Regions from separate parts of the Rhizobium sp. AN68 genome, predicted to be linked through region 2. Evidence: riboswitches for the same ligand, from Rfam matches in the RefSeq annotation. Region 2 holds a riboswitch; the other holds the start of a gene.

Region 1 (15,659 bases), 2.3 Mb from region 2:
GGATGAGGATGGACGTGACATCGGAGCCGGAAGAGATGGCGTCGATGATCCGTCCAAACAGCACGGGTTCGGCAATGGTGATCGCTGCAAGAATGATGTTGGCGATGACAACGATCAACACCCGCCATTTATGTACGGTCAGATAGCGCAGGGCGCGTGTGTAAACCTGAAACAAAGTCAAATTTTCAATCCAGTCCAGCGTCTGTTTCGAGCGGTTGATTGTTCGGTCTCAATACAATGCTGTTTTAGCAAGGTTGCATGAGACGGCGAAATTTGTGTAATTATCGCTCTTTCAGTCTGAATGGCGGCTTAACAAACCGAGCACGCGTGCGAACCGAAAAAAAACTGAACCCGATGTTTCTAGGGGACGCCGTCACAAGATTTTGCATGTTCGTTTCAGGGATTGCTAACGACGATATGTTCAGTCTGAACCGACCGGCGCCCGAGTAACATGACGTCCTCGCGGGACCATGTCCTTCATGTCATCCCTTCCAGCCAAGCTCCGGGCATGTGTCTTTATGCATGATATTCTTCACTTCATCTCTGCGTGCTACCAGGCGGGAAACGCTGATCGTGTTCGCTCCGAATTTGTAACACTTATTCGCGAATATGGTTTCGAATATTTCCTCGTCAGCCGGCGGATGACCGGGGAGCTTGCTTCCACCGGCCAGATTCTCGCACAACATCTCCCGGAAGGGTGGATCGAGGTCTACCGCGCCAAGAAATATAATCTCGTCGATCCCGTCCGTAAGGTGATCGGCATGGTGCACAAGCCGTTTCAGTGGAAAGAGGCGCTTGAGGGCCTGCCCCGCGCGATGCATCGAAAAAGGGCGAATGTGTTTTTTCACGATGCCGGCCGTTACGGTCTGCAGGGTGGGTATGCCTTTCCGGTGCACGGGCGCGCGGGATTCATCGGCGCGGTGTTCCTTGGCGGCGAGGACCGGCAATTGCCTTCGTTGCACGTTGAGCTGCTGGATGCGGCCACGCGCGCGGTGTTCTGGCGTCTGCTCGATCTTTCAGGCCAGGTCCATAACCTCAACAACGCGCCGAATGTTTCCGCTCTTGAACTTACAAGGCGGGAAATGGAAGTTCTGACGCTGATGGCTGATGGCATGACCTCAACCGAAATTGGACGCCAGCTATCGATCTCCAATCACACGGTCGACTGGTATATCAATGGAATCCAGCGTCGGTTCAGCGCCAAGAACAGGCAGCATACTGTAGCACTCGCCTTTCGCAACGGCTTGCTGAGCTAGTTACGACAGTACGCTTCTCTCCCGAATTGCCCTTTTCAAGACCGGGTTTTGCTGCTTAATTCCGCAGTGCAGCAGAAATTCTGTTTTGGCGTGTGGGGAGACCGTCTTGAAAATATCGAAAATACTTGTTGCCAACCGATCCGAAATTGCGATCCGAGTTTTCCGGGCAGCGAACGAGCTGGGGATAAAAACCGTCGCCATTTGGGCGGAAGAGGACAAGCTGTCTTTGCACCGCTTCAAGGCGGATGAAAGTTATCAGGTCGGCAGGGGTCCGCATCTCGCCAAGGATATGGGACCAATCGAGAGCTATCTTTCGATTGAGGAGGTCATCCGCGTGGCCAGACTTTCCGGCGCGGACGCGATCCATCCCGGTTACGGCCTTTTGTCCGAAAGCCCCGAATTCGTTGAGGCCTGTAACAAGGCTGGCATCACCTTCATCGGACCGACGGCGGATACGATGCGCCAGCTCGGCAACAAGGTTGCCGCCCGCAATCTGGCGATCTCGGTCAATGTTCCCGTTGTTCCTGCAACCAAGCCGCTGCCGGACGATATGGCCGAGGTGGAGCGGCTGGCCGAAGAGATCGGTTATCCCGTGATGTTGAAGGCCTCCTGGGGCGGCGGCGGTCGCGGCATGCGCGCCATCCGCAAAAAGGAGGATCTGGCACGCGAGGTCACCGAGGCCAAGCGCGAGGCGAAGGCCGCTTTCGGCAAGGACGAGGTCTATCTCGAAAAGCTGCTCGAGCGCGCCCGCCACGTCGAGAGCCAGGTTCTCGGTGATACCCACGGCAATGTCGTACATCTGTTCGAGCGCGATTGTTCGATCCAGCGCCGCAATCAAAAAGTGGTTGAGCGCGCGCCGGCACCCTATCTCAGCGAAGCGCAGCGTCAGGAACTGGCCGCCTATTCCTTGAAGATCGCGGCTGCGACCAATTATATCGGCGCCGGCACGGTCGAATATCTGATGGATGTCGATACCGGCAAATTCTACTTCATCGAGGTCAATCCGCGCATTCAGGTGGAGCATACCGTCACCGAAGTCGTGACCGGCATCGATATCGTCAAGGCGCAAATCCATATTCTGGAAGGGGCCGCCATCGGCACGCCGGAATCGGGCGTGCCGAAACAGGAAGATATCCGCCTCAACGGCCATGCACTGCAGTGCCGTATCACCACGGAAGACCCGGAGCACAATTTCATTCCCGACTACGGCCGTATAACGGCGTACCGCTCGGCGTCCGGCTTCGGCATTCGTCTGGATGGCGGGACGTCCTATTCGGGGGCGATCATTACCCGTTATTACGATCCGCTTTTGGTGAAGGTAACGGCCTGGGCGCCGCAGCCGGATGAAGCGATCAGCCGCATGGACCGCGCGCTGCGCGAATTCCGAATTCGCGGTGTTGCGACCAACCTGACCTTCCTCGAGGCCATCATTGGCCATGCGAGTTTCCGCAACAACACCTATACGACCCGCTTCATCGATTCGACGCCGGAGCTGTTTGCACAGGTCAAGCGTCAGGACCGCGCTACGAAGCTGCTCACCTATCTTGCCGATGTGACGGTGAACGGGCATCCGGAAACCAAGGGCCGCGTCAGGCCACCGGCAAATGCGGCACAGCCGGTGGTTCCCTACATCGATGCGCCGACGCCTGATGGCACCAAGCAATTGCTCGACCGGCTGGGGCCGAAGGGCTTTGCCGACTGGATGCGCAACGAAAAGCGGGTGCTGGTAACGGACACGACGATGCGCGACGGCCATCAGTCGCTGCTGGCCACACGCATGCGTACCCATGACATTGCCGGCGTCGCAAGCGTCTATGCCAAGGCCTTGCCGCAGCTTCTGTCTCTGGAGTGCTGGGGCGGCGCCACTTTCGACGTTTCCATGCGCTTCCTGACGGAAGACCCGTGGGAGCGCCTGGCGCTGATCCGCGAGGGTGCGCCGAACCTGCTGCTGCAAATGCTGCTGCGCGGTGCGAACGGCGTCGGGTACAAGAACTATCCAGACAATGTCGTGAAATATTTCGTCCGTCAGGCTGCGAAGGGCGGTATCGACCTGTTCCGCGTGTTCGACTGCCTGAACTGGGTGGAGAATATGCGCGTATCGATGGATGCGATCGCCGAGGAGAACAAGCTCTGCGAAGCGGCCATCTGCTACACGGGCGATATCCTCAATTCTGCGCGTCCAAAATACGACCTGAAATATTATACCAACCTCGCCGCCGAGCTGGAGCGTGCAGGCGCGCACATCATCGCCGTCAAGGATATGGCGGGACTTCTGAAGCCTGCCGCTGCCAAGGTGCTGTTCAAGGCGCTGAGGGAGGCGACCAGCCTGCCTATCCATTTCCACACGCATGACACATCCGGCATTGCGGCTGCGACCGTGCTTGCCGCCGTCGATGCGGGCGTGGATGCGGTGGATGCCGCCATGGATGCGCTTTCGGGCAACACGTCCCAGCCCTGCCTCGGTTCCATCGTGGAAGCGCTGGCCGGATCGGAACGCGATACGGGTCTCGATACGGAATGGATCCGCCGCATCTCGTTCTACTGGGAGTCGGCGCGCAACCAGTATGCGGCTTTCGAAAGCGATCTGAAGGGCCCTGCCTCGGAAGTCTATCTGCATGAAATGCCCGGTGGGCAATTCACCAATCTCAAGGAGCAGGCGCGCTCGCTCGGTCTTGAGAGCCGCTGGCACGAGGTCGCGCAGGCCTATGCCGACGCCAACCGGATGTTCGGCGATATCGTCAAGGTCACGCCGTCCTCCAAGGTTGTCGGCGATATGGCGCTGATGATGGTGAGCCAGGATCTGACGGTCGCCGACGTGGAAAATCCTGATCGCGAAGTGTCCTTCCCGGACTCGGTGGTTTCGATGCTGAAGGGCGATCTTGGACAGTCGCCAGGCGGCTGGCCGGAAGCCCTGCAGAAAAAGGCGCTGAAGGGTGACGCGCCCTATACGGTTCGTCCCGGCTCATTGCTGCCGGATGCCGATCTCGATGCGGAGAGAAAGGCGATCGAGACCAAACTCGAGCGTTCCGTCAACGACTTCGAATTCGCATCCTATCTGATGTATCCGAAGGTGTTCACCGATTTCGCGCTGACCTCCGAGACCTACGGTCCGGTTTCCGTGCTTCCCACCCATGCGTATTTCTACGGCATGGAGGACGGTGAAGAGCTGTTTGCCGATATCGAGCGCGGCAAAACGCTGGTCATCGTCAATCAAGCCTCTTCAGGCACTGACGATAAGGGCATGGTGACGGTGTTCTTCGAGATCAACGGCCAGCCGCGCCGCATCAAGGTGCCGGATCGCGCTCATGGCGCATCCGGCTCTGCGGTGCGCCGCAAAGCGGAACTCGGCAATGGCACACATATTGGTGCGCCGATGCCGGGTGTCATCAGCCGCGTCTTCATCAACCAGGGTCAGGAGGTCAAGGCCGGCGACGTGCTGCTCTCCATCGAAGCCATGAAGATGGAAACTGCGCTTCACGCCGAACGCGATGGCAAGGTCGCCGAGGTTCTCGTGCGCCCGGGTGACCAGATCGACGCAAAGGATCTGCTGATCGCTTACGCGGAATGATGCCCACACGGCATCGCTAGCCGCGATATTTTGTCTTTCATTATAAACGCCCGCCCTCCCGGCGGGCGTTTTGCTGTTGCACCTTCGCTAAAACTCAAATATGCATGTTCGTGCACGTTTGTTCCTGTTTATGCATGAGTCCCGATGAGCGATCATTTTGTCAGCGAGCGGCAGGCGCTCATCCTTTCACAGTTGCGGCAAAGCGGCCGCGTGCTTGCGCAGGATCTGGCCCAGAATTTCGGCGTTTCGGAAGATACGGTCCGCCGGGATCTGCGGGATATGGCGGCGCGCGGGGAGTGTCTCCGCGTCTATGGCGGGGCGTTGCTTTCCGATAGCAAGACGGTGCCGCTGAAGACACGGATCGCCGAGGATGCCGATCGCAAGGCTTCGTTGGCGTGCGCAGCAATTCCGCTGCTTGAGCCGGGCATGGTCGTCTTCATCGATGCCGGCTCCACCAATCTGGCCATTGCAAGAGCTGTCCCCGCCGGTCTCAAATTGACGGTGGTAACGAATACGCCTGCTATTGCCGCTGAACTCACGGGGCGGGCCGATATCGATTTGATCATGATCGGCGGCAAGGTCGATCCGGCCGTCGGTGCGGCCATCGACGCCTTGGCGTTGCGGCAACTCGAGCTGATGCGGCCCGAACTGTGTATTCTTGGCGTTTGCGGTGTTGCGGCTGAGACCGGCCTGTCGGCGGATATTTTCGAGGATGCCGTGTTCAAGCGGCTTGCCTGCAGCGCCAGCCAGCGGATTGTTGCCGCCATCACCACGGAAAAGCTGGGCCACAAGGCGGCGTTTCACGTGCACGACTTTTCTCCGCCTCTTTCCCTGGTGCTGGAACATGACGCCGACCGCACATTGGTCGAGGCGCTGTCGGCTAAAGGCGTACAAGTTCATTTCGGCGGCGATGACGCCGTCCAACTCTCTCACGGTCAAGTCTGAAGGATATTACCGATGAACGGCCCCACGACATTTTCGCCGACGGTCAAGCGCTCGTCCTATCTGACGCGGCACAGGCTCGGTGTATCCCTGCTGTTTTTGATGAACGGTTTCATGATGGGATCGTGGGCGCCCAAAATACCGGAATTTGCGGCGCGGTTATCCCTCAGTGAAAGTGCGCTTGGCCTGATCATTCTGGTTTTCGGCGTCGGCTCGCTGGTTTTCATGCCGATCGCCGGTTCCCAGATCGCCCGTTTCGGATCGCGAACGGTCAGCCTTGCGAGTGCGGCTATTTTCTTGCCGACACTGCTTTTCATCTCCTGGGCAGACACGATCTGGGCAGGTGTGATTGCGGTTTTCCTGTTCGGCGGGCTGACAGGGGCGATGGATGTCGCCATGAACGCCAATGCGGTGGCGGTCGAGCGTGACATGCGCCGCGCCATCATGTCGTCGTGCCATGCTTTCTGGAGCCTGGGCGGCCTGATCGGTGCCGGTCTTGGCGGCTATCTCATCACGGCCATTGGCGTGCAGGGGCATGCGATCGCGTTGACGGTCATCGCCCTTGTTTTGCTCGTCGTCGCGTGGCCGCGCGTTCTTGCGGATCGCCCGCATGCCGAGGAGGAGCGTCCGAAAGGTCGCTTGCCGCTGACGCCCTTGCCGTGGATTATCGGTCTGATGGCGCTGTTTTCGATGATTCCGGAAGGCGCGATCCTCGATTGGGGTGCCCTTTATCTGCGCAATGAACTCGGCGCTTCCGTGTCCCAGTCCGGTTTCGCTTTCGCGGCCTTTTCCATGACCATGGCGGCCATGCGTTTTGCCGGCGATCTGGTGCGCGACCGGTTCGGCGCGGTCAATACCCTGCGGTTCTGCTCGGTCATGTCGATTGCGGGCCTTCTGATTGCGGGTCTTGCGGGAAATTCCACGTTTGTGATCATCGGCTTCGCGATTGCCGGCATCGGTATTTCCAACATGGTGCCGATCGCCTTTTCGGCGGCGGGGAACATGCCGGGATTGGCACCCGGCATCGGCCTGTCGGTCGTCACCACCATGGGTTATTCCGGGATTCTGGTAGCACCCTCGGCCATCGGCTTCATTGCCGAACATACCGGCCTCGCCAGCGTATTTCTCGCTCTGCCGTTGTTGCATGTGGTGGTTTTGCTGCTTTCGCGGCTCGCCCGGCATGCGGATGGTGCGGGCAAGGAATAGGCGTCTCGAATTTTGCCATGATTGCGGTAAAGTAGAAGCTCTTATGCGTTGGGTGTTGACAAGCAGGCCCCCTTGTTTCACCTCAATTGCCAGACCTTGCCGCAAGCTCCAGAGACCGCCATGACGTCACACGCCGATTACGATCCAAAGCCCCGCCGTGCATCCGTTGCCGTCGACGTAGGGGGCGTCATCGTGGGTGGCGGTGCGCCTGTCGTCGTACAATCCATGACCAATACCGACACGGCGGATATCGACGCCACCGTGCAGCAGGTGGCGGCACTTTTCCAGGCCGGTTCTGAAATGGTGCGCATCACCGTCGATCGCGATGAGAGCGCTGCCGCTGTGCCGAAAATCCGCGAACGGCTGCTGCGCCTTGGAATGGACGTGCCGCTGATTGGCGATTTCCACTATATCGGCCACAAGCTTCTGGCCGATCATCCGGCCTGTGCCGAAGCACTGGCGAAATACCGCATCAATCCCGGCAATGTCGGCTTCAAGGACAAGAAGGACAAGCAGTTCGGCGAAATCGTCGAAATGGCGATCCGTTATGACAAGCCGGTTCGCATCGGTGTGAACTGGGGATCGCTTGACCAGGAATTGCTGACGACGCTGATGGACAAGAACAAGGAGGAGGGTTTTCCGCTCTCTGCCCGTCAGGTCACCCGCGAAGCCATCGTCCAGTCGGCACTGATTTCCGCAGAGCTTGCCGAAGAAATCGGCCTGCCGCGCAACCGCATCATCCTGTCTGCCAAGGTCAGCCAGGTACAGGACCTGATTGCCGTTTATTCGATGCTGTCGGAACGCTCCAACCACGCACTGCATCTCGGTCTTACCGAAGCCGGCATGGGTTCCAAGGGCATCGTCGCCTCGTCTGCTGCCATGGGTTATGTGCTGCAGCACGGTATTGGCGACACGATCCGCGTCTCGCTGACGCCGGAGCCGAACGGCGACCGCACCCGCGAGGTGCAGGTGGCGCAGGAATTGCTGCAGGTCATGGGTTTCCGCCAGTTCATTCCGGTGGTTGCGGCATGTCCCGGCTGCGGGCGCACCACCTCTACCGTCTTTCAGGAACTTGCCCAGAATATCCAGAATGACATTCGCAAGAACATGCCGATCTGGCGTGAAAAATATCCCGGTGTGGAAGCGCTCAATGTTGCTGTCATGGGCTGCATCGTTAATGGCCCCGGCGAAAGCAAACATGCCGATATCGGCATTTCACTGCCTGGAACCGGCGAAAGCCCCGCTGCACCGATCTTCATCGATGGCGAGAAGGCGCTCACCCTGCGCGGTCCCAACATCGCCGCGGATTTTGAAGCGCTTGTGATCGATTACATCGAAAAGCGTTTTGGCCGGAAAGATGCGGCGGAGTAAAAACTACCGTGAAAATGCCGAAATTCCACTGTCATACCGCCTGAACCCTTCGGAGCATCAAAACACATGATCAAAAAAATCGCGATCGTTGCCCTTTGCGGGACCTATCTTTCCGCGTGCACCACCACCGATCCCTATACGGGTGAGCAGAAGATGTCGAACACGGCGGGCGGCGCTGGTATCGGCGCTGTCGTCGGTGCTCTCGGTGGTCTGGCTGTCGGCGGTTCGCCGGTCGGTCGCCGCAACGCAGCCCTCATCGGCGCCGGCATCGGTGCACTCGCCGGTGGCGCAATCGGCAATTACATGGATGGTCAGGAATCCGAGCTTCGCGCCCAGCTTCAGGGCACTGGCGTTTCGGTTACCCGCCGTGGCGACAGCATCGTTCTCAACATGCCGTCGAACATCACCTTCGCGACGGATCAGGATCAGGTCATCCCGCCCTTCTATCAGACACTCGATTCCGTCGCCATCGTGCTGAACAAGTTCAACCGCACGCTCATCGACATCAACGGCCATACCGACTCCACCGGCAGCCAGCAGCACAACCAGGCGCTTTCCGAGCGTCGTGCGGCGTCTGTTGCAAATTATCTCGGCGCACGCGGCGTCGACCAGCGCCGTATTTCGACGCTTGGCTTCGGCCCCTCGCAGCCGATCGCTTCGAACGCAACGCCGGATGGCCGCGCCCAGAACCGTCGCGTCGAAGTGCTGATTTCGCCGCTCAAGGGCTGATTGGCTGAAAAACGGTGAGCCGGGAAACCGGCTCAGCTTTTCCGTTCGGCGATGAATCTGGCGGCCGCGATGAGTATCGCGGCCTTTTCGCCGTAGGGGGCCAGAAGTTCGGAGGCTTCCGCCACCTGTTCCTGAAGCTTGAGGCGCGCCCAGTCTTCACCGCGTAGTGCCACCAGCGTTCCCTTGCCGCGTGCGGCATCCTTGCCGGTTGCCTTGCCCATGGTGGCGGCATCGGCGGTCAGATCCAGGAGATCGTCGGCAAGCTGGAAGGCAAGGCCGATCTTTTCACCGAAGAGGCGCAGTCTTTGTCTTTCGGAAACATCGCTGCCCGCGATGATCGCGCCTGCCTCGCAGGCGAAGCGAAGCAGCGCACCGGTTTTCATAGCCTGCAATGTAATAATGCCGGTCTCATCAGGTGCGTTCTTTTCCGCAGCCAGATCGAGCGCCTGACCGCCCGCCATGCCGCCGATGCCTGCGGCGCGGGCGAGCGAGAGCACGAGAGCCGCCTTGCGGTCTGCCTCAAGAGGATTTTCGTCCGATGCGACAATGTCGAAGGCGAGTGTCAGCAGGCTGTCGCCTGCGAGAATGGCGGTCGCCTCGTCGAATTTGCGGTGCACTGTCGGCTGGCCGCGGCGCAGGTCGTCGTCATCCATCGCTGGCAGATCGTCGTGCACCAGCGAGTAACAATGCAGGCATTCCAGCGCGGCACCGACATGATGGGCTGCTTCGGCATTTCCGCCGAGCAAGGCCGTGCTTTCTATGACCAGGAAGGGCCGCAGGCGTTTGCCGCCGTTCAGCACACCATGACGCATAGCGTCGAGCAGGTTTTGCGGGCGCGTAATCTCATCCGCACGCGCCTCTGCGGAAAGCAGGCGACCAAGCAGGGATTCGGTCTGTGCCGCGTTATCGCGCAGCTTCGTTTCGAAATTCGTCATCTGAGCGTCCATGCCGCGCTCTTTGGCATGGCGCGCGGGGCCAGGCAACCTTTTCGTGATTCCTGAGGTCAACTGTTTGACCGGACTCGCCTTGAAGGCGGCAATGGAATATGAAAGGCTTCGATTGGTGCGGGGCTTTGACGAATATTGAGCAGTACGCCTGAAAGCGACGCAGATTACGCCGTGCTGGCGGAAGACCGGAGCAGTCCGAAGGTGGATTTTCGCACGTTGGCAAAGCGTATCATCATGACCTTGCTGGCGTTGCTGATCCTGCCCTATCTGCTGATCCCGGTTTACGCCCTGCCTTTCATGCGGCCGGTCTCGACGCTGATGCTTGCCGATCTGGTGACACTTCAGGGTTATGACCGGCGCTGGGTGCCGCTCGAGGATATTTCGCCGCGCCTTGTGCAATCCGTCATGATGTCCGAGGACGGACAATTCTGTTTCCACGGCGGCGTTGACTGGAACCAGATGCAGTCCGTGGTCAACAATGCGCTCGAAGGCGCGTCCACCCGTGGCGCCAGCACCATTCCCATGCAGACGGCCAAGAACCTGTTCCTCTGGAACGGCCGCTCGTTCTTGCGCAAGGGGCTGGAGTTACCGCTGGCGATTGCTGCCGATTTCGTCTGGTCCAAAAAACGGATGATGGAGATTTATCTCAACGTTGCCGAATGGGGACCCGGCATTTACGGCATCGAGGCCGCAGCACAGCACCATTTCAAGGTACCGGCGGCAAAGCTCAGCTCCCGCCAAGCGGCACTGCTTGCCGTTTCTCTGCCCAATCCCATCGATCGCGTTGCCAGCAAGCCGGGGCGTGGTTTGCAACGGCTTGCCGGCCTTATCGAACGGCGTGCCCGAGCATCGGGCGGTTATGTGGGATGCGTGCTGGACTGAGCCCAGCCCGCCGCCTCAACCCTTCTTGAAAATATAGTCGGTTTCCTGACGCAGGGTCTCGCCGGGACGCAGGATCGCGTAGGGGAAATCGGGATGATTGACGGCATCCGGCCATATCTGCGTTTCCAGACAGAAACCGGCAAAGGGGCCATAATGGCGGCCATCGAGGCCCGGAACGGGAACATTCAGCTTGAAGGCTGAATAAAATTGCACGCCGGGTTCGGTGGTGTGAACCTCAAGGGCAATGTCGGAGGCGGGCGAATAGGCGCGGGCAACCTTGCGCTTGGCGCGACGCTCGGGCGAAAGGCAGAAATTATGGTCGTAGAGCACCTGCTCGCCATCCTCCGTTCGCCGCATCGGCGTCGGGTGGCGCAGGTCGAAGACGGTGCCTTCGACGGAGCGGATTTCGCCTGTCGGGATCTGTTTGTCGTTGGTTGGCAGATAAAAGTCAGCGGCGATGCTGATCTCATGTCCAAGTGCGGTATCAGCACCGTCGAGGTTGAAATAGGAATGCTGGCAGATATTGGCGATGGTCGGTTGGTCGGTCACCGTTTCATAGACCACCGAAAGCACGCCGCCGTCGCGGATCGTATAGGTCGCGGTCACCGTGCAATTGCCGGGATAACCGGCGCGGCCGTCGGGATCGATGATCTGCAGAACTGCATGGCTTTCGCCGTGTTCCATCAACATCCAGTTACGTTTGCCCATCCCGTCGCTGCCGCCATGCAGGTGGCTGACGCCTTTTTCGTTCAGTTCCAGCTGGTATTCGTGCCCGTCGATCGAGAATTTTCCGTCACCGATACGGTTGGCGTTGCGGCCGGGTGTGGCGCCGAAATAGGATGAATATTTGTAGTCCTCGAATGTATCGAAGCCGAGAACGAGCGGCGGCTGGTGCCCATCGAGGCGCAGGTCCTGAATGACGGCGCCCCAGGTGATAACCTTGGCCGTCAGCCCGCCCTTCGAGATGGTGACGCGCTCAACCTTTTCGCCGGTTGCCGTGAAACCGAAATTCTCCCGTGCCGCCGCGTCGCTCATTGCGTCATTCTCCCGATATCTTTGAATTGCCGGCGGACGTTGCGTCATTTTCCGGCAATTCGCAATCCCGCAATTTACGCCGCTAGTTTACCGATCGCTTCGAGATCGTAAGGTGTCGTCTGATATATCTCGTTGATCCAGTTGCCGAAAAACAGATGGGCATGGCTGCGCCAGCGGTTGAGCGGGGCAAGCTCCGGATCATTGTGCGGAAAATAATCATGCGGCAGCTTGATTGGAACGCCCGAGTTCACATCGCGGAAATATTCATCCGAAAGCGAGGTAGAATCATATTCGACGTGGTTGAACATATAGAGGCGGTTGCCCTCTTTTTCATGCACCAGACATACGCCCATTTCCTCTGACTCCATCAGGATTTCGAGTTCCGGGTGTTTTTCGATGTCGGCGCGGCGCACTTCCGTCCAGCGTGAGACCGGAACCTGAAAGTCGTCGGAAAAACCGTTGAGATATATCGACGAGGGGCAGAGATTGCGGTGACGATAGACACCGAAAGCCTTTTCCTTCAGTTCGTATTTCGGCACACCATGGAAATGGTAGATGGCGGCCATCGCGCCCCAGCAGACGTTCAGCGTCGAATGGACGTTGGTTTGTGTCCAGTCGAAAATCTTTTGCATCTCGTTCCAGTAGGTCACGTCTTCATAATCAAGCATCTCGATGGGCGCGCCTGTGATGATGAAACCGTCGAACTTGCGGTGGCGCACTTCCTCCCATGTCTCATAGAAGGACAGAAGGTGCTCTTCCGGCGTATTCTTGGCACGATGGCCGCCAATGCGGATCAGCGAAAACTCCACCTGCAGCGGCGATGCGCCGACGAGGCGCGCCATCTGCACTTCCGTCTTGATCTTGTTCGGCATGAGATTGAGAAGCCCGATCTGGAGCGGGCGGATATCCTGCCGGATGGCCGCCGTTTCTGTCATGACCCGCACGCCCTCATGAACGAGGGTGTCGAAGGCGGGAAGCGTATCGGGAATCTTGATCGGCATGTCGAACTCTCTTTTCGGATGACGTAAAGAACGTTGCGAAAACAAAAAAACCGGCAGCGAAATCGCAGCCGGTCCCAGGAAATTACCCTTTTCCTCGACCCTTTAGCGACTTCTTTAAAGTGGCTGCAAGCCGGTCGGCAAATCACCACTGAGGCGTTTCATAATCCCGAAGCCGACGAAAATCAATATCGGCTGATTTCATCGGGTTTCTGCCTTTCCATTTTTGCCTGAGGTGCGATAAGGCAGGGCATGGATAGAGAACGCTTCACCATTCTGCTTGGCGGCGATGTCACCGTTACCGACCGCCTCAAAGCGGCGGTTGAGGGTAGCCGTGTGATTGCGGCCGATGGCGGCATGCGCCATGCCGCACCGCTCGGGCTCACACCCGAGCTCTGGGTGGGGGATTTCGATTCCACCGACAAGGACCTGCTGGACGCCTGGCCCGATGTGGTGCGACAGCCCTATCCCGCTGCAAAGGCTGTGACCGATGGCGAAATTGCGGTGTCGGAGGCCCTTGCCCGCGGCGCGCGTTCTCTGGTGCTCGCCGGTGCGCTTGGTGGAGCGAGAAGCGACCACGCACTTCAGCACCTTCTTTACGCGGTGGCGCTTAGTGAGCGTGGTCTCAACGTTACGCTGACCTCCGGCGAAGAGGAGGCCCGCCCGCTGCTGGCGGGGTCGTTCGACCTTGATCTGCCACCCGGTGCGCTGTTTTCCGTTGTCGGGTTTACCGACCTTGTGGGGCTCGATATCGGCAATGTGCGTTATCCTCTCAAGGATTTCCCGCTTGCTTTCGGCTCTTCCCGCACTATTTCCAATGTCGCGAATGGCGGCCCTGTGCATTTCTCGCTGAAAAGCGGAAAAGCCATCGTGCTCGCCCGCCATTATGATCTGACCGGAGCCTGACGCCTTGGCACCCCCAATTTTGAAACTCGATGACATCAAGCTGACCTTCGGCGTGACCCCGCTGCTCGACGGCGCCAATCTTCAGGTGGAGCCGGGCGACCGCATCTGCCTTGTCGGACGCAACGGTTCGGGCAAGTCGACCCTGATGAAGATCGCCGCCGGTCTGGTCGAGGCGCAGTCGGGCGAGGTTTTCCGTCACCCCTCCGCCACCATCCGTTATCTGGAGCAGGCGCCGGATTTTGCCGGTTACGACACCGTGCAGGCCTATGCCGAGGCGGGGCTGGGACCTGGCGACGATCCCTATCGCGTTACCTATATTCTCGAGCATCTGGGCCTGACGGGACAGGAACATCCGGATAGCCTGTCCGGCGGCGAAGCGCGGCGTGCGGCCCTTGCCCGCGTCATGGCGCCTGAACCCGATATTCTGATGCTGGACGAGCCGACCAACCATCTGGACCTGCCCACCATCGAATGGCTTGAAGGCGAGTTGCAGCAGACGCGTAGCGCGCTGGTGCTGATCTCGCACGACAGGCGTTTTCTGGAAAAGGTTTCGACCTCGACCGTGTGGCTGGATCGCGGCCAGTCCCGTCGTCTCAATCGCGGTTTTGCGTATTTCGAGGAATGGCGCGACAAGGTGCTGGAAGAGGAAGAGCTGGAGCAGCACAAGCTCGGCAAGGCCATCGAGCGTGAAGAACACTGGATGCGTTACGGCGTGACCGCGAGACGCAAGCGCAACATGCGCCGCGTGGGCGAGCTTCAGGCAATGCGTGCGGACTATCGCGGCCACAAGGGACCGCAGGGGAGCGTGCAGGCGACGGCTGCGGAGGTGCGGGAATCCGGCAAACTGGTCATCGAGGCAGACGCAATCACCAAGTCTTACGGCGAGCGCGTGATCATCGCGCCGTTTTCGCTACGCGTGCATCGCGGTGATTGCATCGGTCTCGTCGGGCCGAACGGTGCCGGCAAGACAACGCTTTTGAAGATGCTGACCGGCCAGCTTCAGCCCGATAGCGGCACGGTAAAGCTCGGCACCAATCTGGAAATCGCGACGCTTGACCAGAAGCGTGAAGATCTCAATCCAAACGATACGCTCGCTCATTACCTCACCGACGGTCGCGGCGACAATTTGCTGGTCAATGGCGAGTTGAAACATGTGACGGGTTACATGAAGGACTTCCTGTTCCAGCCGGAACAGGCCCGCACGCCCATCCGCAACCTCTCCGGTGGTGAGCGCGCCCGTCTTATTCTTGCGCGCATTCTGGCGCGGCCTACCAACCTGCTGATCCTTGACGAGCCGACCAACGATCTCGATATCGAAACGCTCGATCTGTTGCAGGAAATCGTTGCGGGCTTTTCCGGCACGGTCATTCTCGTCAGCCACGACCGCGATTTCCTCGACCGTACCGTCACCTCCACAATCGCGCCCGCCAATCCGGACCAGCCGGATGGACGCTGGATCGAATATGCCGGCGGCTACTCGGACATGATGGCGCAACGCAAGGGTGCCGCAGAAGAAAAGCGCAAGGCGGAGAAGCAGGAAAAGGCAAAGACCGCCCCTTCCGCCTCCGCGTCGCAGGACCCCTCAAAGGCCAAGGGCAAGCTTTCCTTCAAGCAAAAATTTGCGCTCGAAAACCTTCCAAAGGAAATGGAGAAGGCGCAGGGCGAAATCGCCAAGCGTGAGCAGCGTATGGCCGATCCCAATCTGTTCACCAAGGACCCGGCTACCTTCAATACGCTGGCGCAGGAAATGACGAAGCTGCGCGAAAAGCTCGAAGCCATGGAAGAGGAATGGCTGGAGTTGGAGATGCTGCGCGAGGAA
Region 2 (15,659 bases):
GGTGTTGCGGCCTCCATCTATCTGGAGGAATTTGCCCCCAAGAACCGTTTGACGGACCTTATCGAGGTCAACATCAACAATCTGGCGGCTGTTCCCTCCATTGTTTACGGTCTGCTCGGTCTCTCCGTCTTCATCAACTTCATGGGCTTTCCACGCTCGGCCTCGCTGGTCGGCGGCCTCGTCCTGACGCTGATGACCCTGCCGACGATCATCATCGCCACCCGCGCTGCATTGAAGGCCGTGCCGCCGTCGATCCGCGCCGCCGCACTCGGTCTTGGCGCTTCCAAGATGCAGACGATTTTCCATCACGTCCTGCCGCTGGCAATGCCTGGCATTCTGACCGGCACCATCATCGGTCTCGCCCACGCACTGGGCGAAACGGCGCCGCTGCTTCTGATCGGCATGGTGGCATTCGTCGCGAACTATCCGACAACGCCTATGGATCCGTCCACGGCCCTGCCGGTGCAGATTTACATGTGGGCGAACGAAGCTGAGCGTGCCTTTGTCGAACGGACATCTGGCGCTATCATCATCCTGCTTCTGTTCCTCATTCTCATGAATGTTGGCGCAATCCTGTTGCGTCGCCGCTTTGAGCGGCGCTGGTAGAGGGAGCTAGAGCAATGAACATGTTGTCGGAAGCAGCAGTTGAAAAGGCGCTGGACAAGAAAATGAATGAAGTCTCATACAAGATGATCGGCAAGGATGTTTCGGTTTATTACGGCGAAAAGCGCGCGCTTTACGACGTGAACCTAAATGTCCGCGAAAACACGGTGACTGCACTTATCGGCCCGTCCGGTTGCGGTAAATCCACTTTCCTGCGCACCTTGAACCGCATGAACGACACGATCGACGGTTGCCGGGTCACCGGCAAGATCACGCTCGATACCGACGATATCTACGATCAGCAGATCGACGTCGTGGAACTGCGTGCCCGCGTCGGCATGGTGTTCCAGAAGCCGAACCCGTTTCCGAAGACGATTTATGAGAACATCGCCTACGGCCCGCGTATCCACGGTCTCGCCCGCAACAAGGCGGATATGGACCAGATCGTCGAGCATAGCCTGCAGAAAGCGGGTCTCTGGAACGAGGTGAAGGATCGTTTGCTGGAATCCGGCACGGGCCTCTCCGGTGGCCAGCAGCAGCGTCTGTGCATCGCACGCGCGGTTGCCGTCAGCCCGGAAGTGATCCTGATGGACGAGCCGTGCTCGGCGCTGGATCCGATCGCGACTGCGAAGGTCGAGGAACTGATCCACGAACTGCGCACCAACTACACCATCGTCATCGTCACGCACTCCATGCAGCAGGCGGCGCGCGTTTCCCAGCGTACGGCCATGTTCCATCTTGGTCATCTTGTCGAAGAAAACGAAACCGACAAGATGTTCACCAATCCGGACGACCAGCGCACGCAGGACTACATCATGGGCCGCTTCGGCTGATCCCCGGCCGGTGCTTTATCGTAACCGTACAAGACTGGTGCCTCTGCCGTGCCCCGCTGTTGGGCACGCGCATGCAGGCCAAGCCGGAGGAATAGACCATGACACAGACAACGACCCATTCGCATATCCTGTCTGCCTATGACGACGAACTGAAGTTTCTGACGCGCCGCATCGCCGAAATGGGCGGTCTTGCCGAGCAGATGTGCGGTGACGCCGTGCGCGCACTCGTCAATTCCGATGCTGCGCTTGCGCAGAAAGTCATTTCGGACGATACCATTCTCGACCACGCTGAGCGCGAAATCGGCGACAAGGCGATCGTAACCATCGCCAAGCGTCAGCCGATGGCGGCAGACCTTCGCGAGATCATCGGCACCCTGCGTATCGCCGCCGATCTCGAACGCGTCGGCGATCTTGGCAAGAACACGGCCAAGCGCGTTATCGCTGTCGCCGGCACCGGCGTTCCGCGCAAGCTCGCCCGCGGCATCGAGCATCTGTCCGACCTGGCGCTGGTGCAGCTCAAGGAAGTCCTCGACGTCTATTCCACGCGTTCCGCCGAAAAGGCCAATGCGATCCGTGAACGCGACGAGGAAATCGATGCCATGTACACGTCGCTCTTCCGGGAGCTTCTGACCTACATGATGGAAGACCCGCGCAACATCACCACCTGCACGCATCTTCTGTTCTGCGCCAAGAACATCGAGCGTATCGGCGATCATGCGACGAATATCGCAGAGACGATCTATTACATGACCACCGGCAGCCAGCCGGAGGGCGAGCGTCCGAAGGACGACAGTTCCAACACGCTTGGTTCGGTGACCGAGTAACAGACAAGCAGAAGCTTGCGGAGTTCAGCATATGGTGCCCAAGATTGCAGTTGTGGAAGACGAGGAAGCGTTGAGCGTCCTGCTTCGTTACAATCTCGAGGCTGAGGGATACGACGTCGACACGATACCCCGTGGCGATGAGGCGGAAATCAGGCTGCAGGAGCGCATTCCGGATCTTCTTATCCTGGACTGGATGTTGCCCGGTGTCTCCGGTATCGAACTGTGCCGGCGCTTGAGAATGCGGCCGGAAACGGAACGCCTGCCCATCATCATGCTGACGGCGCGTGGCGAAGAGAGCGAACGGGTTCGCGGTCTCGCTACCGGCGCTGACGATTATGTCGTCAAGCCGTTCTCGACGCCGGAACTCATGGCCCGGGTCAAGGCCATGTTGCGCCGGGCCCGTCCGGAAGTTCTGTCGTCGGTGCTCAAATGCGGCGATATCGAACTGGACCGCGAGACCCATCGCGTTCACCGCAAAAGCCGCGAAGTGCGCCTCGGCCCGACGGAATTCCGCTTGCTGGAATTCCTGATGACGTCGCCGGGTCGGGTGTTTTCCCGCTCGCAATTGCTGGATGGCGTCTGGGGTCATGATATCTATGTCGACGAGCGCACTGTCGATGTGCATGTCGGACGTCTGCGCAAGGCCCTGAATTTCTCGCACATGCAGGATGTCATCCGCACGGTGCGTGGTGCGGGATATTCGATGGAAGCCTGAGCGAAGCGAAACCAGATAGTTTCGCTGGCGAAGTAATGCACCAAAAAATCAGGAAGCCCGAAATCTGAAACGGTTTCGGGCTTTTTCAATATGAATATCCGCCAAACTCGATGCCATTGTCCGTTTTGACCGTAGGAGATCGGCGGCGCGTTGAAATCCGGATTGAAGGGTCACGCCCAATGGTAAGGGGAAAGTGTGAGGCCTGCCATCAAGCCGCCCAGAAAGCGGCTTTATTTTTGTCAAAAAAAACGGGCCCGAAGGCCCGTAATTTTTGAGTGCTGAATGCGTGCCGCAACACTCAAGCCTTGCGGCGTTCGCTCACCGGCTGGTAGGCGAGTTTCGCATGGAACTTGCAATAGGGCGAAGATTCCAGCGCTTCACAACCGCAGAAATGGAAGTCGTCCTTCAGCGGATCGCCAACCGGCCATTTGCAGGTGCGCTCGGTCAGTTCCGTCAGCGTCAGGCGACGGGAAATCGGCGTGACAACGTTCTTGGAAGGAACGTAATCGAGAACCTGCGCGGTCTCGATATCGATCTCCTCGTGCAGCGCCGTTGCCGCGTTCGAACGGGTGAGGATGCGCGCCGGAGCCGCGTTGACGCGACCTGCGAAAGTCGTCGCACGCGGTGCAGGGGCAGCGGTACGCTTCGGCGCGGAGCGTGCCGAAGTCACTGGACCGCCAGCCTTGACGCGTCCCGGCAGATTGAGACGATGGACCTTGCCGATCACGGCATTACGGCTGACGCCGCCCAGCTGCGCTGCAATCTGGCTGGCGCTAAGGCCCTCGGACCACAATTTCTTGAGCTTTTCGACTCGTTCGTCTGTCCAGTTCATGCCGCTTCTCCGCTTGTCGCGTGTATTTTCGGCAGAATCCCTCTCCGTCTCGCGCGCATGCCGCAAGCGTGGTTTCCGCCAGATTTTCGGTGACTAGTTCCGCCGCAATGCAGTCTAGTAATTAGCGATTAACCTAGTGCCAGCCCGACTCCGTGGCAAGAGTCGCGGGAATCATCTGGAATCGATTTTCCGGTTTTCCCCAACTTGCTGGCGTATTGAGTCTGAAAGGCAACACCTTGGGGCTGGCCCGCCGCCGCATACTAGTGCTTGAGAAGCCCGGGAAACGCTGACTTTTGTTGACATCGGCAAACGAAGTGACAATAGTGCCCCTGCCGCCGCAAGGCGGCATTTTGATTTTCAGGCGAGGGATAACCCCGCAAGCCTATTGACAACAGTTTGACAGCGCATCTGCGCAAGGAGTGATACAGCCATGGCCGAAGCCGGCGCGCCATTGTTTGATACGTTTTCAAGAGCCCCCCTGCGCTTCGAGCGCGGCGAGGGTGTATGGCTGTTCACGGAAAGCGGCGAGCGATATCTGGATTTTGCGGCCGGTGTTGCTGTCAACTCGCTGGGCCACGCCCATCCTCACCTCGTTGATGCGATCAAGACGCAGGCCGAGAAGGTCTGGCACGTCTCGAACCTTTATGAAGTACCGGGACAGGAAAAACTCGCCAGGCGCCTGACGGAAGCGACTTTCGCGGACAAGGTATTCTTCACAAATTCAGGCGCGGAAGCCCTGGAATGCGCCATCAAGACCGCCCGCCGTTATCACTATACCAAGGGCCATCCGGAGAAGTTCCGCATCGTGTCCTTCGAAGGCGCTTTCCATGGCCGTACACTGGCGACGATCGCCGCGGGTGGCCAGCAGAAATACCTCGAAGGTTTCGGTCCCAAGGTCGAAGGTTTCGATCAGGTTCCGTTCGGTGATGTCGATGCCCTCAAGGCCGTCATCACGGCTGAGACTGCAGCACTTCTGATCGAGCCCATCCAGGGCGAGGGCGGCATTCGCTCGCCCAGCAAGGAATTCCTGCAAATCCTGCGCGGATTGTGCGACGAGCACGGCCTGCTGCTGATTTTCGATGAGGTCCAGACGGGTGTCGGCCGCACAGGCAAGCTGTTTGCTTATGAACATACCGGTGTTGCGCCCGATATCATGGCGGTCGCCAAGGGTATCGGTGGCGGTTTCCCGCTCGGCGCATGCCTTGCTACGGCAGATGCCGCTTCCGGCATGACGGCGGGCGTACATGGCACCACCTATGGCGGCAACCCGCTGGCCATGGCAGTCGGCAATGCCGTGCTTGACGTCGTTCTCTCCGAAGGTTTTCTCGAGAAGGTCCGTGACGTCGCGCTGGTCTTCCGGCAGGGTCTGGCCTCGCTCAAGGACCGTTATCCTGACGTGATCGACGAAATTCGCGGCGAAGGTCTGCTTCTGGGCATCAAGGCGAAGATTCCTTCGGGCGAATTGCTGCAGGCCATGCGCGCAGAGCATCTGCTTGGCGTGCCTGCGGGCGACAATGTCATCCGTCTTCTGCCGCCGCTCGTCACCACGGCGGAAGAGGCCCGTGAGGGTCTTGCACGTATCGACGCGGCTGCCGCCTCCCTGACGGTTGCGAAACAGGCAAAAAGCGCCTGAAAAAATCAAGAGCGGGCCTCTCTTCAGGGGCTCGCAAGCATGGGACAGATTAGAATGGGTTCACCAAAACATTTTCTGGACCTCTCGGCCGTCGGGTCGGAGGATCTGCGGACAATTCTTGATGATGCGCGCACGCGCAAGATTGCCACCAAAACCGGCACGGCGGAAAAGCCGCTTGCTGGCAAGATGCTGGCAATGATTTTCGAAAAACCGTCCACACGCACCCGCGTCTCCTTCGATGTCGGCATGCGCCAGCTCGGCGGTGAGACCCTTTTCCTGTCGGGCACGGAAATGCAGCTGGGCCGCGCGGAAACGATTGGCGATACGGCCAAGGTGCTGTCGCGCTATGTCGATGCCATCATGATCCGCACCACGGATCACTCGCGTCTGCTCGAGCTTGCCGAACACGCCACCGTGCCTGTTATCAATGGCCTGACGGACGACACGCATCCCTGCCAGATCATGGCGGATATATTGACGTTTGAGGAACATCGCGGCCCGGTCAAGGGCAAGACCATTGCCTGGACGGGTGACGGCAATAATGTGCTGCATTCGTTCGTGGAAGGCTCCGCCCGTTTCGGTTACCGCATGGCGATGGCAGTCCCGATGGGTTCGGAACCGCACGACAAGTTCCTGAACTGGGCACGCAACAATGGTGGCGAAATCTCGCTGTACCACGATGCCGACAAGGCAGTGGCGGGCGCTGATTGCGTCGTCACCGATACCTGGGTGTCCATGAACCAGGAACACAAGGCGCGCGGCCACAATATCTTCCAGCCTTATCAGGTCAATGAAGCGCTGATGGCGAAGGCCAACAAGGAAGCGCTGTTCATGCACTGCCTGCCGGCGCATCGCGGCGAGGAAGTAACGGATGCAGTGATCGACGGGCCGCAATCGGTGGTCTTCGACGAGGCGGAAAACCGGCTCCATGCGCAGAAGTCCATTATCGCATGGTGCATGGGCGTCATCTGACCGCTATCGGCCAGGTGCTTGAACTCGGCGATGCACATTCCCATCTGTGGGGCTTCGAAGACGCTCGTCGGCTTTTCGCTGGCGGGCCACCTCACGATTTGCACGATTGTCCCCGGAGGCGGTTTCGCTTCCCGGATCTCTGTGCGACAAGCTGAAAAAGTACATTTTAAAAGCCGGACTTTTGGACGGTAGCGGCGCAACGGCTTCGCCAAGGAGTTATGACATGGCAGATGTAACGGTTGAACTGGACAATCTCGATTTAGCTGGCGACGACAAGGTTGTGCCCTTTCAGGTCGAAGGTCTGGACGTGCGCGGTCGCGCCGTACAGGTCGGGCCGCTGTTGAATGCCATCCTCGAACGTCACGAATATCCCGAGATTGTCGCCCGCCTGCTCGCGGAAGCAACGGTTCTGACGGCGCTGATCGGCACATCCCTGAAATTTTCCGGCAAGCTGACTGTGCAGACCAAGGGCGACGGCCCGGTTGACCTTCTGGTGGCGGATTTCACAGCCCCCGAGAGCATGCGCGCTTATGCCCGTTTCGATGAGGAGCGGCTGGCGGAAGCTGTTGCTGCGGGGCAAACCTCGCCCGAACAACTGCTCGGAACCGGCATTCTGGCCTTCACCATCGATCAGGGCGTCGGCATGCAGCCTTATCAGGGCATTGTGCCGCTGGACGGTTCTTCGCTGGAAGAAATCGCCGGGGTTTATTTCCGTCAGTCGGAACAGCTTCCCACCCGCGTGCGCCTCGGCGTTGCCCAGTTCTTCGACCGTGACGGCGAAGGGGAAGCCGCGCCATAGCTGGCGTGCAGGCGGCGTGATTGCCCAGTTCCTGCCGCAGGCGCCCGAGCGTTTGCGCATGCGCGATCTCCATGGCGGTGACGGCGACGAGGGCGATTATGAAGTGGCGGAGGACGATGCCTGGACAGAGGCAGTGTCGCTGCTGAATACGGTGGATACCGACGAGCTGACCGATCCGCAGGTGCCAGTGGAGCGTCTCCTTTACAGGCTTTTCCACGAGAGCGGCGTGCGCATCTACGATCCGCAGGTCATTTTCGACCGTTGCAGCTGTTCACGGGACAAGATCAAGGGTGTGCTGTCCGGTTTCACCGCTGAAGAGATCAAGGCGAGTGAGGAAGACGGTGCGATTGCCGTGACGTGCGAGTTCTGCTCCACGACCTATCGTTACGATGTCAGCGAGTTTGAAAACGTCTGACGAGGAGAGCCGCGCTTGTGAATGGCGCGGCTTTTTTGTCAGTTCAGCACCCGCAACAGGCCGGGTGAATCCAGTGAAAAGGCGGGGATGGTGACATTGAACACCTCGCCTTTGTCCGTTTCCATTTCATAATGGCCAAACATAAGGCCTGACGGCGTATCCAGCGGGCAGCCGGATGAATATTCGTAACTGTCGCCGGGGTTCAGATGCGGTTTTTCGCCGACGACACCCGGCCCGTAGACCTCATCCACCTGTCCGTTCTGGTCGGTGATGTGCCAATAGCGGTTGACGAGTGTTATCGGAACATCGGAATTGTTCGAGATCACGACTTTATAGCCCCAGACATAACGATCGTCATCCGGGTCGGACTGCTCCTCGAGATAATACGGATCGACCGTTACCTCGATATCCCTTGTCAGAGCACGATACATACGCGCCACACCTCGATATTTTCCCTGCTGCCATCATCCTACACTACAGGTTCTGGCTATCGTCAAGAAAATGAATGACTTGACGACCACGTGCATCTTCTGTTGCGCCGTTTTTTCACCGTTAGGGATAACGGTAAAGGTAAATATTGGTTGCCCGACGCGGGCTTTCACCCAAGCGGGATGCGTGCCATGGCCCGACGGGGAAGTCTGGCCATGGCGATTGAATCCTTAAACTGAAACGGCCGCAAGACCCTTCGCCAGATCTTCCAGCAGATCGTCCGTATCTTCGATACCGCAGGAAAGACGCAAGGTCCCGCCGGAAATACCCAGTTCGGCACGCGCCTCGTCGGTCAAGTTCTTGTGCGTCGTGGTGCCAGGGTGGGTAATGAGGCTCTTGGCATCGCCGAGATTGTTGGAAATCTTCACGATATCAAGCGCGTTCTGCAGTGCGAATGCCGCTTCCTTGCCACCCTTCAGTTCGAAAGCCACGAGCGTCGAGCCGCCCGACATCTGCCGCGCGATGATGTCTGCCTGCGGATGGTCGGCGCGACCAGGATAGATCACTTTGGCAACCTTGCCGCTGTCGGCGAGGAAATCGGCGATCTTCGAGGCATTGGCCGTCTGCTGCTTGACACGCAGCGGCAGGGTTTCGATGCCCTTCAGTAGCGTCCAGGCATTGAACGGCGACATGGCTGGGCCGGTGTGGCGGAAATAGTCCTGCAGCTCTTCCTCAATCCACTTCTTGTCGGAAAGGATCACGCCGCCAAGGCAGCGGCCCTGACCGTCAATATGCTTCGTCGCCGAATAAACGACGATATGGGCGCCGAGTTCGAGTGGCTTCTGGAAAAGCGGTGTGGCGAAAACATTGTCGACAACCACTTTCGCGCCGATCTGGTTGGCGAGCTTCGCCACGCCGGCAATATCTACCACTTCGAGCGTCGGGTTGGTCGGGCTTTCGAGGAAAAACAGCTTGGTGTTCGGCTGGATCGCCTTTTCCCAATTGTTGAGATCGCGTCCGTCGATCAGCGTGCACTCGATGCCGTATTTGGGTGCAAGCGTTTCTACCACCCAACGGCAGGAGCCAAAAAGCGCGCGGGCAGCAACGATGTGATCGCCGGCACGCAGCTGGCACATGATGGCGGCTGTCACGGCGGCCATGCCGGAGGCAAGCGCACGGGCGTCTTCCGCACCTTCCAGCAGGCACATGCGCTTTTCGAACATGTCATTGGTCGGGCTTGCATAGCGGGCATAGATGAAGCCATCCGTTTCGCCCTTGAAGCGCGCTTCGGCGGCTTCGGAGTTTTCGTAAACGAAACCCTGGGTCAGATAGATCGCTTCCGACGTTTCACCATAGGGTGAGCGTAGCGTACCACCGTGAACGAGCTGGGTTGCCGGGCGCCATTTATTGCTCATGTGATCACCTCAAAACAAAAAAACCGGTCGCAAAAGCAGACCGGTTCCTAGCACCCGGTCTTTTTAGCCACTTGTTTAACGTGGCTGCAAGCCGACCGGCCAAATCACCACGGGATAAGCTTGCCATACTGCCGTTACCGGCTTGCGTCAATGCTTTCCTTTTGGTTTTGTCGCCGTAAAAAGGAATGATGATCATGACCAGAACCACGGGCATTTTGGCGGATGGCGCGATCAGGGCGCTGTTTGCGGGCGGCAAGCTGAAAAGCGAGGCTGATCTCGATGTCGATCAGGTGCAACCCGCGAGCCTCGATCTGCGGCTGGGCTCCAAAGCCTATCGCGTGCGCGCCAGTTTCATGCCCGGCCCCGGAACCCGAGTCATCGACAAGCTCAACCGCTTCAGCCTGCACGAGGTCGATCTGAGCGAGGGGGCGGTGCTGGAAACCGGTTGCGTCTACATCGTGCCCTTGATGGAGAGCCTGGAGCTGCCGGCGGATATGTCGGCTTCGGCCAATCCGAAAAGCTCGACGGGGCGTCTTGATATCTTCACCCGCGTCATGACCGACAATGCGCAGGAATTCGACAAGATACCTGCGGGCTATGCCGGCCCGCTCTATCTGGAAATCAGCCCGCGCACCTTCCCGGTCGTCGTGCGCCGTGGCTCGCGCCTCTCGCAAATCCGTTTCCGCATCGGCCACTCGTTGCTCAACGAAGCCGAGCTTCTGAAATTGCACGAGACGGAGATGCTGGTCGCCAGCGAAACCCCTAATGTGACCGGCGGCGGCATCGCGCTTTCCATCGACCTAAAGGGTTTTGGCGAAAAAGGGCTGATTGGCTATCGCGGCAAGCATCACACAGCGGTGGTAGATGTCGACAAGAAGGCTCAGCACGATGTTCTCGATTTCTGGGAACCTCTATACGCCCGCGGCCGTGCCGAACTGATCCTCGATCCGGATGAGTTCTATATTCTCGTTTCGCGTGAAGCCGTGCATGTACCGCCACTTTATGCGGCCGAAATGACACCCTTCGATCCCTTGGTGGGCGAGTTCCGCGTGCATTATGCGGGCTTCTTCGATCCAGGCTTCGGCCATGCGCAGGCGGGCGGCACGGGCAGCCGCGCCGTTCTCGAGGTGCGCAGCCACGAGGTGCCCTTCATCCTCGAACACGGCCAGATCGTCGGCCGGCTAGTTTACGAGCACATGTTGCAAAAACCTGATGGCCTCTACGGCAGCGGCCTTGGCTCCAACTATCAGGCACAGGGCCTGAAGCTCTCCAAGCATTTCCGCGCGGAGTAATGGTCCTGTCGGGTGCTTGACACCCGGTAAGAACTGTCCGATGTCTTGTGCGCGGCGCGGGTGTAGCTCAATGGTAGAGCAGCAGCTTCCCAAGCTGAATACGAGGGTTCGATTCCCTTCACCCGCTCCATATTTTCAAGGCAATCCAAACAACTTCCTGGCCAGCCAAAAGCGCGCATGTCACCGCCATCGCTCCGGCAAACGTGCGACTATGCGATTTAGCTTGACTACAATTAAATTGCACGTAATAGTTGATGCGGTCGTAACATTATTGGGGGAGTGTTATGAGTCGCAAGCTTCTTTCGGAATTTCTTGGCACTTTCTGGCTCGTGTTCGGAGGTTGCGGCAGTGCGGTTTTTGCCGCTGCTTTTCCTGAACTCGGCATTGGCTTTCTCGGTGTCGCTTTCGCTTTCGGTCTGACGGTTTTGACCATGGCCTATGCGGTCGGGGGTATTTCGGGCGGTCATTTTAATCCGGCCGTTTCCGTCGGTCTGTCCGTTGCTGGCAAATTTTCGGCATCGAACCTCGCTCCTTACATAGTGGCGCAGGTTCTGGGGGCGATTGTCGCGGCGGGGGCGCTTTATGTCATCCTTACCGGCAAAGCCGGTGCCGATATTGGCGGTTTTGCCGCAAATGGTTACGGGGAACATTCGCCGGGTGGATATTCGCTCGTGTCGGCACTGCTGATCGAAGTCATTTTGACGGCATTTTTCCTGATCGTCATTCTGGGATCGACGCATGGCAGGGTTCCCACTGGTTTTGCGCCGATCGCCATCGGCCTTGCTCTCACACTTATTCATCTGATCTCCATTCCGGTCACCAACACATCCGTCAATCCGGCCCGCTCGACGGGACAGGCGTTGTTTGTTGGTGGATGGGCGCTGCAACAGCTCTGGCTGTTCTGGCTCGCTCCGATCCTCGGCGCCGCAATCGGCGCCGTGGTCTGGAAACTTTTCGGCGAGAAAGACTAAGGCTCAAGGCCCGCTTTCTCCGGCCCGAACAGACATGAATGGGAAGCATTGTTTCCCCGAATGGTCGGGGAAACCTGTGAGGAGGATGACATGGATCTTACTTCGATATTGGCCCAAATTGTCGGCGGTGCGGTTGGCGGTTCGGCCGGCGGAAAAATACTCAAGGATTCCGATCTCGGTGCGCTCGGCAACCTGATTGCCGGCGCTATTGGCGGCATCGGCGGAGGAACCGTGCTCGGATCGCTGCTCGGGACGGCGGAAACTGCTGCCGCCGGCGGCATGGATATAGGCGCTCTTGCCGGCCAGCTTGTTGGCGGCGGCGTCGGCGGCCTGATTGTCCAGATCATTGTCGGCCTCATCAAGAACAAGCTCGTTACCAAATAGAGCTGCTCGGCCGATCTTTTGCGAAGCGATAAAGCTTGCCGATGGAGAAACCTCGATCGGCAAGGCGTTTTGGTTTGTGCCATATCCGCAGTGGCGGCGCTGACGGAACCGGAATTCGTTTATAAAATCTGGTCGTCAGGCCTTGTTCCTGATGACCGGCATATGCGGCGTCTTGTTCCAGACGAACGGCTTGGTTTTCAATTCCACCACGGCGCGCCATGCGGCGAGTGACAGCATCAGCCAGTAGAGCGGGATCGCCAACCAGCGCCGTCCGACCTGTTGTTTCTCATGAGCTATCATCCTGTTTCTGCCCATCAGTACGAAGATGGCGTAGCTTCCGAAAATATTCAGCGTATCGATGAAAAACAGAATGCCCTGCCAGGAAAGCAGCATATCCGCGCCGTTTTCCCGGATTGCTATGGCCATGAAGGCGAATGAAACAAACAGCAAGGGATGGGCCAGCGACGACAGAAGCATGCTGCCAATCAGCAGCTGAAAGACGATATAGGCGATCCATCCCATGCGGTGCGCGGTCGTGAAGGGCGAGCGGGTCATGACCAGCCAGCTTTGCAGCCAGCCCTTGTACCAACGCGCGCGCTGGTTCAGCCAGACGGAAAGGGAGGTCGGAGCATCCTCCAGTGTCTGTCGCCGGATGACACCGCAGCGATAACCCAGCCTGTGCAGCCGGAGGCCCATATCGGCATCTTCCGTCACATTATAGGGGTCCCATCCTCCCACCCGGCGTAACACGGCAGTGCGGAAATGGTTGGAGGTGCCGCCAAGCGGCAGCGGCAGCTTGCACGCTGCAAGAACGGGCAACATGCAGCGGAAAAGGCCGGAATATTCCAGTGCGAAACAGGCGCTGAGCCAAGAGGAGCTGGCATTGCTGACAATAAGCGGCGCCTGCACACAGGCCACCTCGTCCGGCTGGCCGCGGAAGGCGGCGTAGGCTTCGCGCAATTGCAGCGGATGCGGCCGGTCCTCGGCGTCGTAAACGGCAACGAAAGTGCCACGCGCGCCGGAAAGCGCATAGGTCAGGGCCTTGGGCTTCGTGCGTGGCATGGATGGCGGCACCTTGACGATCTCGATATGCGGACCGGGATTTATCCGCTGGATGGCCTCGATCGTCGCTACGTCGTCTGCCTCGCATACGAGCTTGATATCGAGCCGGGATTTGGGCCAGTCCAGCCGCTCCAGCGCATGAATAAGCTGCTCAACGACCGCCTCTTCGCGATAAAGCGCCACAAGAATAGTGTAGACCGGCAGCTCCCCGTCCTGCTGGAGTGGTATGACGGTTTTCGCATCGTTTCCTTTTGGCGTATGGACGAGTGCAAACAACCTGAAAAGCAAGGTGGAGAGATAAAGCATCGTGAGGGTGACGTGAATATAGGCCATGGCCGCCTGCGTATAAAACAGTAGCGACAGAACGAGCAGGGTAACGAAAATGCCGCTAACAAAACCCTGCTCGCCATGCAGCGTGATCCTTGCGGAATGCTGCGGCGCCGCGTTGAAAAGCTGATGTCGCGTGTCTCGGCAGCGGCGTGCTTCGCCGGCCTTCCAGATTGCGCTGCGCATGGCCTGTGGCGTGGTCACGGCAAGTTCTTCGAGAAGATACGGACGCTGATCGAGGATGCCTTTCAGCAATTCCATCCTTGCCAGTTCCGGCACGATCAGCAGCACTGGCTTACCATTCAGCGGTGTCAACCGCAGGAGCCGTGGTTCGGCTAGTTGCGCGTCCAGGTGATTGAGGTCTGCCACACGACCCGGATCGATTTCCGGTCGGAACGGCAATCGCAACAATCTGGCAAAAGCACCGTAATACGCATCCGCATCGACCAGGCCGCTCGCCAGCAATTCGTCTTCCACGGTTGAGCCGTTTTTGAGGGCCTGCTCTTCGAATGCAGCGATATAAGGCTTGCCGAACCCCAGCGAAGAGAGAAAGCGTGTTGACCCATGCTCGTCCGGTTCGGGCGCTGTCCAAAGCGGATTGTCGCCGATGAGCGAAAACGCAATTTTTCGCCCCGCTGACGTCGTGCGGAACGATTCTCGTGTATAGTGCCTAAAATATCCATGCATCGCCGCCGCCGCCTTGGTAACGCCTTGCTTCTTGCTACGGACAGTATAGATGAGAATGATGAATGTAACGCGAGATATAGTTATTGGTTTTACTTTAGCTGTCGCTTTACAATTCGGTGGTAATTTGGGAAAACTTCACGCGGAAGGTCTCTCGGACAGAAACCGCATGCCGGTGCTGTTTGATGCGCAGGAGCGGTTTCCGGGTGGCGATCTCTCCTCCGTGCCCCGGATCAGGTTTTTGATGTCCGTCGATTTCCCACCCTTCAATTTTACCGATCAGGAAGGCCGGCTTGCCGGTTTTCATGTCGATCTGGTGCGCGAAATCTGCGCCCAGCTGAAGGTTGAGAGCAAATGCCAAGTGCAGGCACTGCCGTTTGACGAGCTGGAGGCAGCGCTGGAAATGGGAGAGGGCGAAGCGGTGATTTCCGGCATTGCCACTACCGCCGATCTGCGCAAGAGTTTCACCTTCTCGCGACCCTATCTGCTGTTGCCCGCGCGTCTTGCCGTCAACAAGGCGGCGAAATTCACTGGCTCCGGCGCAGATGCCCTGTCGGGAAAGAAGGTGGGTGTGGTCACGGGCTCGCGGCACGAACAGATGCTCAAGGCATTTTTTCCCAAAGCCTCGGCCGAAGGCTTTAATGGTTACGAACCCATGTACGAGGCGTTGAAGACGGGCAAGGTGGACGCGGTTTTTGCGGATGGGCTGCGCCTGCCTTTCTGGGTTTCGGGAAGCACGTCCGGTGCTTGCTGTGCGCTTTTCGGCGGACCTTATTTATCCGACAGATTTCTTGGCGAAGGCCTTTCCATCATGGCAGTTGATCCGGACGATGTGCTTGTACCGGCCTTTGATCAGGCGCTTGCCGCACTTTCGCGCAATGGCCGGCTGGAAGAAATCTACCGGCGTTATTTCCCCTACGGGCTTTACTAGAGAAATCCGGTTTCACTCGGATCGGGGCCCAGATGACGTTCTATTTGGCGGGCGCAAAGGCTTCTTCGTTGCGCCGCAATCGCAAAAGAGCGATCCAAACGGCGGCGGCGATGGCGGCTTCCACGAAGAAATAGCTGCCGATCGTTCCGGAAATGCTGAACGACCAGGTGAGGAAGGCGACGATAACGGAGCCGATGAGATTGCCGCTGTTCCATATCTTGGCGCGGATATCCTGCCGTCCGGATGCGCCAAGCGCCTCAAGCGCGGTTGCCGCAACGGCCATCGGCAGCACGACCCAGCAAAGGATACGGGTGATGATCGGCAGCGAGACGTATTCGTCGCCGAACAGTAGCGGCAGGAAGGGCGCGATGATGAAGATGACCAGCGCGCTGCCGACTGCGATGACAAGCGCTGCCTTCAGCACATTATAAGCGCGCTCTATGGTCTTTCCGATACCCTGCAGGGCGGCTGAGGCCGATCCCGGATAGATCAGCCGGTTGAGAGCCTCGACGGAGAGGTAGGAGCTGTCGAGAATTCG

Evidence for each region. Region 2 has a riboswitch for S-adenosylmethionine ahead of RBH71_RS14805 (O-succinylhomoserine sulfhydrylase). Riboswitches for the same ligand answer to the same signal wherever they lie in the genome.
Region 1: linked by a shared signal. The riboswitch ahead of metA (homoserine O-acetyltransferase MetA) and the one ahead of RBH71_RS14805 (O-succinylhomoserine sulfhydrylase) in region 2 are both predicted to bind S-adenosylmethionine.

The regions. Positions count from the first base shown of each region.
Region 1 covers NZ_JARWMI010000003.1:2,613,111-2,628,769, reverse strand. Annotated here, with positions in the region: gene RBH71_RS25785 (glucan ABC transporter ATP-binding protein/ permease) at 1-181, opposite strand, end outside; gene RBH71_RS25780 (LuxR family transcriptional regulator) at 519-1,256, shown strand; gene pyc (pyruvate carboxylase) at 1,363-4,824, shown strand; gene RBH71_RS25770 (DeoR/GlpR family DNA-binding transcription regulator) at 4,969-5,769, shown strand; gene RBH71_RS25765 (MFS transporter) at 5,782-6,972, shown strand; gene ispG (flavodoxin-dependent (E)-4-hydroxy-3-methylbut-2-enyl-diphosphate synthase) at 7,093-8,343, shown strand; gene RBH71_RS25755 (OmpA family protein) at 8,410-9,072, shown strand; gene RBH71_RS25750 (polyprenyl synthetase family protein) at 9,105-10,019, opposite strand; gene mtgA (monofunctional biosynthetic peptidoglycan transglycosylase) at 10,155-10,901, shown strand; gene RBH71_RS25740 (aldose epimerase family protein) at 10,917-11,936, opposite strand; gene metA (homoserine O-acetyltransferase MetA) at 12,011-12,937, opposite strand; SAM riboswitch at 13,020-13,096, opposite strand; gene RBH71_RS25730 (thiamine diphosphokinase) at 13,187-13,840, shown strand; gene RBH71_RS25725 (ABC-F family ATP-binding cassette domain-containing protein) at 13,845-15,659, shown strand, end outside.
Region 2 covers NZ_JARWMI010000003.1:359,466-375,124, forward strand. Annotated here, with positions in the region: gene pstA (phosphate ABC transporter permease PstA) at 1-606, shown strand, start outside; gene pstB (phosphate ABC transporter ATP-binding protein PstB) at 621-1,436, shown strand; gene phoU (phosphate signaling complex protein PhoU) at 1,535-2,260, shown strand; gene phoB (phosphate regulon transcriptional regulator PhoB) at 2,292-2,975, shown strand; gene RBH71_RS14780 (GcrA family cell cycle regulator) at 3,274-3,807, opposite strand; gene RBH71_RS14785 (aspartate aminotransferase family protein) at 4,238-5,440, shown strand; gene argF (ornithine carbamoyltransferase) at 5,495-6,412, shown strand; partial or broken gene RBH71_RS14795 (Hsp33 family molecular chaperone) at 6,636-7,626, shown strand; gene apaG (Co2+/Mg2+ efflux protein ApaG) at 7,665-8,057, opposite strand; gene RBH71_RS14805 (O-succinylhomoserine sulfhydrylase) at 8,286-9,470, opposite strand; SAM riboswitch at 9,513-9,591, opposite strand; gene RBH71_RS14810 (2'-deoxycytidine 5'-triphosphate deaminase) at 9,665-10,762, shown strand; tRNA gene RBH71_RS14815 (tRNA-Gly) at 10,819-10,892, shown strand; gene aqpZ (aquaporin Z) at 11,047-11,733, shown strand; gene RBH71_RS14825 (hypothetical protein) at 11,824-12,117, shown strand; gene RBH71_RS14830 (glycosyltransferase family 2 protein) at 12,253-14,193, opposite strand; gene RBH71_RS14835 (transporter substrate-binding domain-containing protein) at 14,360-15,121, shown strand; gene uppX (Wzx-type polysaccharide biosynthesis protein UppX) at 15,162-15,659, opposite strand, start outside.